DNA from 2 places in the Pseudoalteromonas sp. L1 genome. Region 1 is predicted to be linked to the other one. Evidence: predicted binding sites of a transcription regulator. Region 1 holds the regulator's gene; the other holds the start of a gene.
What was found. Region 1 encodes sigma-54, which starts transcription at its own class of promoters, with help from an activator protein. Its sites were predicted from a motif close to GTTGGCACGNNNNTNGNNT; they were not measured.
Positions count from the first base shown of each region.

Region 2: the regulator sigma-54 is predicted to act here: its motif matches at 1,462-1,480, upstream of L3V38_RS13900 (LiaF domain-containing protein).

Region 1 is NZ_JAKKCT010000005.1:284,192-287,850, forward strand. Features, by position in the region: gene lptA (lipopolysaccharide transport periplasmic protein LptA) at 1-92, shown strand, start outside; gene lptB (LPS export ABC transporter ATP-binding protein) at 89-814, shown strand; gene L3V38_RS16420 (RNA polymerase factor sigma-54) at 923-2,419, shown strand; gene hpf (ribosome hibernation promoting factor) at 2,446-2,733, shown strand; gene ptsN (PTS IIA-like nitrogen regulatory protein PtsN) at 2,737-3,189, shown strand; gene rapZ (RNase adapter RapZ) at 3,190-3,659, shown strand, end outside.
Region 2 is NZ_JAKKCT010000004.1:209,473-213,131, forward strand. Features, by position in the region: gene L3V38_RS13885 (hypothetical protein) at 1-170, opposite strand, end outside; gene L3V38_RS13890 (YqaE/Pmp3 family membrane protein) at 414-572, opposite strand; gene L3V38_RS13895 (BON domain-containing protein) at 634-1,200, opposite strand; gene L3V38_RS13900 (LiaF domain-containing protein) at 1,530-2,189, shown strand; gene L3V38_RS13905 (VOC family protein) at 2,409-2,825, opposite strand; gene pmbA (metalloprotease PmbA) at 2,956-3,659, opposite strand, start outside.

The DNA of each region.
Region 1 (3,659 bases):
TTAGTGCTGAAAAAGACGAAAACTCAACGGATCGTGTGCATACAATCTTAGTGCCTGTTGATAATAAAAAAGATGATAAAGGCCAGCCATGAGTACATTAAAAGCAGAGCTGCTAGCAAAGAGCTATAAAGGCCGCCAAGTTGTCAAAAATGTGGGACTAGAAGTCGAAGCAGGCAGTATTGTCGGCTTACTAGGTCCTAATGGTGCAGGTAAAACCACCACCTTTTATATGATTGTTGGGCTAGTGCCAAGCGACAAAGGTAAAATTAGCATTGATGACAACGACATCACTTTATTACCCATGCATAATCGTGCTCGATTAGGTATTGGCTATTTACCTCAAGAATCATCCATTTTTAGAAAGTTGACAGTCTACCAAAACCTGATGGCGATTCTTGAAACACGCAAAGATCTTAAAAAACAGCAACGAGAAGAAACACTCAATAACCTGCTTGATGAATTTAGTATTCAGCACATCCGAGATAGCCAAGGTATGGCGCTATCAGGAGGCGAGCGTCGCCGTGTTGAAATCGCGCGAGCATTAGCCGCAGATCCAAAATTTATTCTGCTAGATGAGCCTTTTGCTGGTGTTGATCCAATTTCAGTGTTAGATATAAAGAAAATTATAGAGCATTTGAAAAACCGTGGTATCGGTGTACTAATAACTGACCATAATGTTCGAGAAACCCTTGATGTTTGTGAAAAAGCCTACATTGTTTCTCATGGGGAGCTAATTGCATCAGGCACGCCTGAGCACGTATTAGCAGACCAAACGGTACGCGATGTCTATCTAGGCGAGCAATTCAGGTTGTAACCAATACACCACCGACTAGAGCATCTGCTAGACTTACAATAATGACAACATATTGATATTGACTCAAAGTAGTATCAATAAATGATTTAAAAGGATTGTTAGGGATACATGAGGCAATCATTACAGCTGCGCATGGGCCAGCAACTTACAATGACTCCACAACTGCAACAAGCCATTCGCTTATTGCAGCTTAGTACATTGGATCTCCAGCAAGAAATACAAGAAGCGCTTGATAGTAATCCTCTGCTTGAAGTGGAAGAAGCGGATTATAATGAAGAAGCGATCGGTAAAAACGAACAAAAATCTGACTCTGATGATTCACAAGTCGCAGCTACAGCAGAAGAAGCACCAAGTGAATACGAGCAAGAAAGCAGTGATGCACTCAATAAAGATACCGTCAGTGACGACCTAGCAATGGATGTCACGTGGGATGAGTACATGAGTGCAGCCCCTTCAACCTCGTCAGGGCCAATGCCAGAAGATGAGTCTATTTACCAAGGTGCGTCAACCGAAACTCTCCATGAATACCTGATGTGGCAACTACAGTTGACTCCATTTAGTCCGACCGACGAAGCAATTGCTGTTGCTATAGTCGAAGCTATCGATGACTCAGGTATTTTAACTGTGAGTTGTGAGGATATTGTTGAAAGCTTTAATCAAAATGATGATGAAGAAGAAATAGAACTTGATGAAGTCGAAGCGGTCTTAAAAAGAATACAGTTATTTGATCCTGTCGGCATTGGTGCTCGCAGCTTACAAGAGTGCCTATGTATACAACTTCGTCAATTCGATGCAGATACACCTTATTTGGCTGAAACTAAAATGGTTTTATCTGAGCACATCGAATTATTAGCAAGTCGCGACTATCGTACTTTGATGAAAAAGACTAAGCTTAAAGAAAACGAGCTTAAAGAAGTGATGACGCTTATCCATAGCTTGAACCCTAAGCCTGCAGATAGCATCGTACGTGAAGAGTCTGAATACGTCATACCTGATGTATCGGTAAAAAAAGTAAAAGGTCGTTGGGTGGTTGAGCTAAACCCTGACTGTATGCCAAAGATCAGAGTAAACAGCCAGTATGCGGCTATGTCACGCTCTGTAAAATCAAGCAGTGACAGCCAGTTTATTCGCTCTCATCTGCAAGAAGCTAAGTGGTTTATTAAAAGCTTAGAGAGCCGGAATGATACTTTATTAAAAGTAACGAACTGTATTGTTCAACAACAACAAGCTTTCTTTGAACACGGCCCAGAAGCGATGAAGCCGATGGTGCTAAATGATGTCGCTGAAATGGTCGAAATGCATGAATCGACGATTTCACGGGTAACAACGCAAAAATATATGCATACCCCAAGGGGTATTTTTGAGTTGAAATATTTCTTCTCAAGCCACGTCAGCACAGAAAATGGTGGCGAGTGTTCATCAACGGCAATACGCGCTTTAATCAAAAAGCTTATTGCCGCAGAAAACTCAGCGAAGCCATTGAGTGACAGTAAGATTGCAGATATATTGGCTGAGCAAGGAATTAAAGTAGCTAGACGTACAATTGCAAAATACCGAGAGTCTCTAGCAATACCGCCGTCTAATCAGCGTAAAAGCTTGATTTAGACGTTTTACATAGAAGGAAAATGCTTATGCAACTAAACCTAACTGGTCGTCATGTAGAAATCACAGATTCATTAAAAGACTATGTAAACACCAAGTTTGCGAAACTAGAAAGGCATTTTGATCATATTAATAATGTTCATGTCATTCTAGATGTAGAAAAATTAAGTCAAAAAGCAGAAGCAACTTTACATGTAAACGGAGGCGAACTGTTTGCCTCTACAGAGCATCAAGATATGTACGCGGCCATCGACTCGCTAATTGATAAGCTTGATCGCCAAGTTATTAAACACAAAGAGAAATTAGCTCGACACTAAATTATGAAACTTAGTTCACTTACTAGCCAGGACTGCAGCAAAGCTGCGGTCCTTTTTAATAGCAAAAAAAGAATTCTCGAATTTATCAGCGAACTCGCTCATGAGCAGCTTCCTCATCTATCGCAGCAAGATATTCTTAATGCTTTACTCAATCGAGAAAAGTTGGGGAGTACAGGAATTGGTAGAGGCATTGCTATTCCGCATGGCCGTATGTCGGGTGCTGATAAACCACATGCGTTTATTATAGTGAGCGAATCGCCAATTAACTTTGATGCAATTGACAACCGCCCTGTTGATATTTTTGTTGCACTCATCGTACCTGATGGAGACTGCCAACTTCATTTAAAGACCTTATCAACAATTGCTGATAGACTAAAAGATAAAGAATTTTGTAAACAGTTACGCAGCGCAAAAACCGATCAGGAACTGTTTCAAGTTATTGCATCAGAGGCATAAATGGAATTAATTATTATCAGTGGCCGTTCTGGCTCAGGTAAATCAGTCGCTTTACGAGTCCTTGAGGACCTTGGTTATTATTGCGTTGATAATATTCCTGTAAACCTATTACCTTCGCTAGTGCGTAGTGTCTCTGATAATTACGACAAAATAGCGGTCAGTATCGATGTGCGTAACCTGCCAAAAGAGCAACAAGAATTTAATGATATTCTTGAATACTTGCCAGGTTTCGCCAATCCAACATTATTTTACCTTGATAGTGATGATCAAACACTCATTAAACGTTTCTCTGAGACAAGACGTTTACACCCGCTTTCTTTAGATTCTTTACCGCTCGATTTAGCAATTAAGCAAGAAAAAATACTGCTTGATGTCCTAATTACCCGCGCTGATTTTATGATCGACACAACGGATTTAAGTGTACATCAGCTAGCAGAGTCAATTCGTGAGAAGATTCTTGGTAAAAAAGA
Region 2 (3,659 bases), on a different contig from region 1:
AACCCGATATCACCTGAAGATAATATCGGGTTTTTATCGTCAGCCTTCCCTGTTACCTGCGGCGCAACTGCTTTCGCATGATCCATAAAGTCTTGCCACTGCTGCTGATTCCATAAAGCAGCTCCTTGTTTGTCCATTCCTTGTTTTGATTGCGTTTGTACTTGTTCCATATAGTCACCTCCTTACGCTAGCTTCATCCATTTTAGGTTCCTTACCACTTGCCGCTCCTTAGCAATTATCCGTTCACTTTTTCCATAAAGCGTTGCCATTGTGCGCTTGTCCATAACGCCTTGTTACTTCCTTGCTTTCCATTATGCTTTGCTACGTTTTCCATTATGTAACTCCTTGCGGTTTATAATCCGTTATTCCTACAGCTTTTCCATGCTGTGCTCCTAAGTCATCCTTGTGTGCAATTATCGTTTAGCAATGATATACACAGCATGAATCAAGCCTGGAATGTACCCTAATAAGGTTAAAAGAATATTAATCCAGAATTGTGCACCTAAACCTACCTGTAAAAATACACCTAAAGGGGGAATTAAAACTGACAATATAATGCGAATTAAGTCCATGATTCACTCCTTGAAAACAAAATAAAAACCCAGCCAAAGCTGGGCTTTCATTAATTACTTATTATTCAGCAACAATCGTTAATTCATCGATTACTTTGCGAACATCTTCAGCATTTTCTGCAATGCTTACTGCAAGCTGTTTTTCAGCTTCTGATTCAACGGTACCTTTAAGGGTTACAACACCTTTATCAGTATCTACATCGATATCAGTACCACCTACTTCAGAATTAAATAGGAAGCGAGTTGTAATCACAGTGCTGATTTTTGCATCTGTTAGATCACTTTCAGCTGAATCACCTTTCTCTTTTTTGGCGTGCTTAGCTTTCATGTCTTTTACGACTGTAAGCTTGTTTTCAACATCAGTTACGCCATCTAAGCTTAATACCAGCTCTTCTGCTAACTCTTTATCAAGCTCACTATTCACTTTACCAGTTAGTACAACCTTGCCATTTTTTACATCTGTGTTGATGTCAAAGTTGTTTAGATTTGTGTTCATTAAAAGAACAGTTTCTGCCTTACCATCAATCCAAGCGTCTTTACTTTCATTTTCCCAGCTGCTTGCCTGAGCTGACATGCTAGTAGCACCAATAACTAACGCGGCAATCATAGACTTGTTGAATGTATTCATAATCTTTCTCCTTTTGATTAAAGACACATTACTTAATGCGACTTTGATGCCAACTATTTATCACCTTAATATCAATAGGTTACACTTCAATCTATTCAAGACACATATTCTCCTCGGTAACAATTTACAGGCTGCTCGGTAATAAGTTCACAATGTTGCAAAAATAACCAATTAATTGCAGATAACATTAATCTATGGTTAATTTAACGAAGTTGCTAATAAGCCAAAAAACACAACAACTTGATTTTTATATAAATAAAATTTGGCCTAAGCTTTGCTTTATATCGAATAACAGAAGAATCACTTTATAATCACAACAGGGAACTACCATGGCCGTTAAACTCGAAGATCGTCCAATCGATCAAGTAAGAGAAGAAGTCATTGACCAACTCATTTATAACTACAGTCATGCAGTTATTTCAGCTGAAGCATTTGAACGCCGACTAGATCAAGCAATGGCAGCCACGTGCAATGAAGTACTTGTTGAGCTTGTTGCTGACTTAGCGCTAAAAGCTGATACAGATTACAAATCGCATAAGCATGCGCAATTTAAACCTCACTACAGCCATAGCAGTGACAACGAAAACTTACAACTACGCAGTATTCTTGGTTCAAATGAGCGTAGCGGCCAGTGGCTTGTGCCAAAAGAAATTCACCTCACAAACTGCTTAGGCTCAATCGAACTCGACTTTAGCGAAGCGATTTTCCAGCATCAGCATGTCACTATTTACGTAAACTGTATTTTAGGTAACGACGAAATCTACGTGCCTGAACATGTCAATGTGGTATCTAAACTGTTTAGCGTTATTGGCAGCGTAGAAAACAAGTCAGTCGCTCTAAATAAAGGTCAGGGCCCAACCATTACCATTGAAGGTAACGTATGGCTAGGCTCAGTAGAGATCAAAGTAAAGCGTACCATGAAAGAAAAGTTCATCAGCTTTGCCAATAGCCTGAAAGCCAGTTGGAAAGAAATGAACAAGGTGCAGTAAAAGTTGCGAGATATTGTAGGCGCGATTTTACATCGCGCAATAGGAACAAATGACGCAGGGTAAACCTGCACCTACAACCACCACACGAAATAAATTTCACGCTTTTATCAAACCGAAACCACCTTTGTAGGCGCGATTTTACATCGCGCAATAGGTAACAAATGACGCGTGGTAAACCTGCTGCTACAACTACCGCGCGAAATGAATTTCACGGCGAGATCAAAGATCATTATTCCTTTCACTTGGAATATCACTGAAATATTCTACAAACTCCACTTCAAAACCTGCGGGGTCGATAAAATAAACATTTTTACGGTATGGATTTTCTGGGCCGTGTTTATCAATTTCATAACCGGCTGAAACAAGACGTTCAATGACGGCATTAATGTCGTTTGTTACATAAGCAAAATGGGCAAGGCCAACTTGATGACCCGCTAAATCACGATTTTCATCTTCACCGTTATCACTTAATGCAAGGTATTGGTAATCATCACCAAAGTGCAGCCATTTGCGTGGTTTTCCAGACCATGTGCTGTCACCTTGACTACGCACACGCCAGTGCGGGAATGCGACTTTATAAAAGTGCAGCATGGCATCAACATTACTAACAACAAGGTTTACGTGTTCTAAATACATGGTAGTTTTCCTTTTTATTTTTAAACTGCCATCAAGATAAAACCTCAAGTTAAGTTTAGGTAAAGCGTTTTTTCAAATAAAAAAGCCCCACTAAAGTGAGGCTCTTAAAAAATGATTAGTTATTGATGAATTAACTACCCGCAACCTGCATTTGTTCAATTAATACAGAGCCTGTTTGAATACCGCCACGACGCTCAATGTCACCACCTAAGCCAACGACCGCTTTAAACATATCTTTTAAGTTACCAGCAATTGTGATTTCACTTACAGGATATTGGATTTCACCATTCTCAACCCAGAAACCCGCTGCGCCACGTGAGTAATCACCAGTCACCGTGTTCACACCTTGACCCATAAGTTCAGTTACCAATAAGCCTGTGCCCATGGTTTTTAATAGCGCTTTCAAATCGGCATGGGTTTGTTCAACTAGCCAGTTATGAATACCACCAGCATGACCCGTTGGTGCCATCGATAGTTTACGCGCTGCATAGCTTGCTAACAGGTAAGTTTGCAGCTCACCGCCTTGAATAATTTCACGATCGACGGTTTTTAAACCTTCAACATCAAACGGCGAAGATGCTAAACCTTTTAATAAATGCGGGCGCTCAGAGATATTCACACAATTGCTAAATACTTTAGTTCCTAAACTATCAAGCAAGAAACTCGATTTACGATAAAGCGCACCACCGCCAATCGCCGACACTAAATGGCCGAATAATGAATTGGCAATATCCGCTCTAAAAATAACAGGCACTTTCATGGTACCGAGCTTTTGGCTATTAAGTTTAGCCAAGGTTTCTGTTGCTGCTTCTAGACCCACTTTTGCAGCGTCAT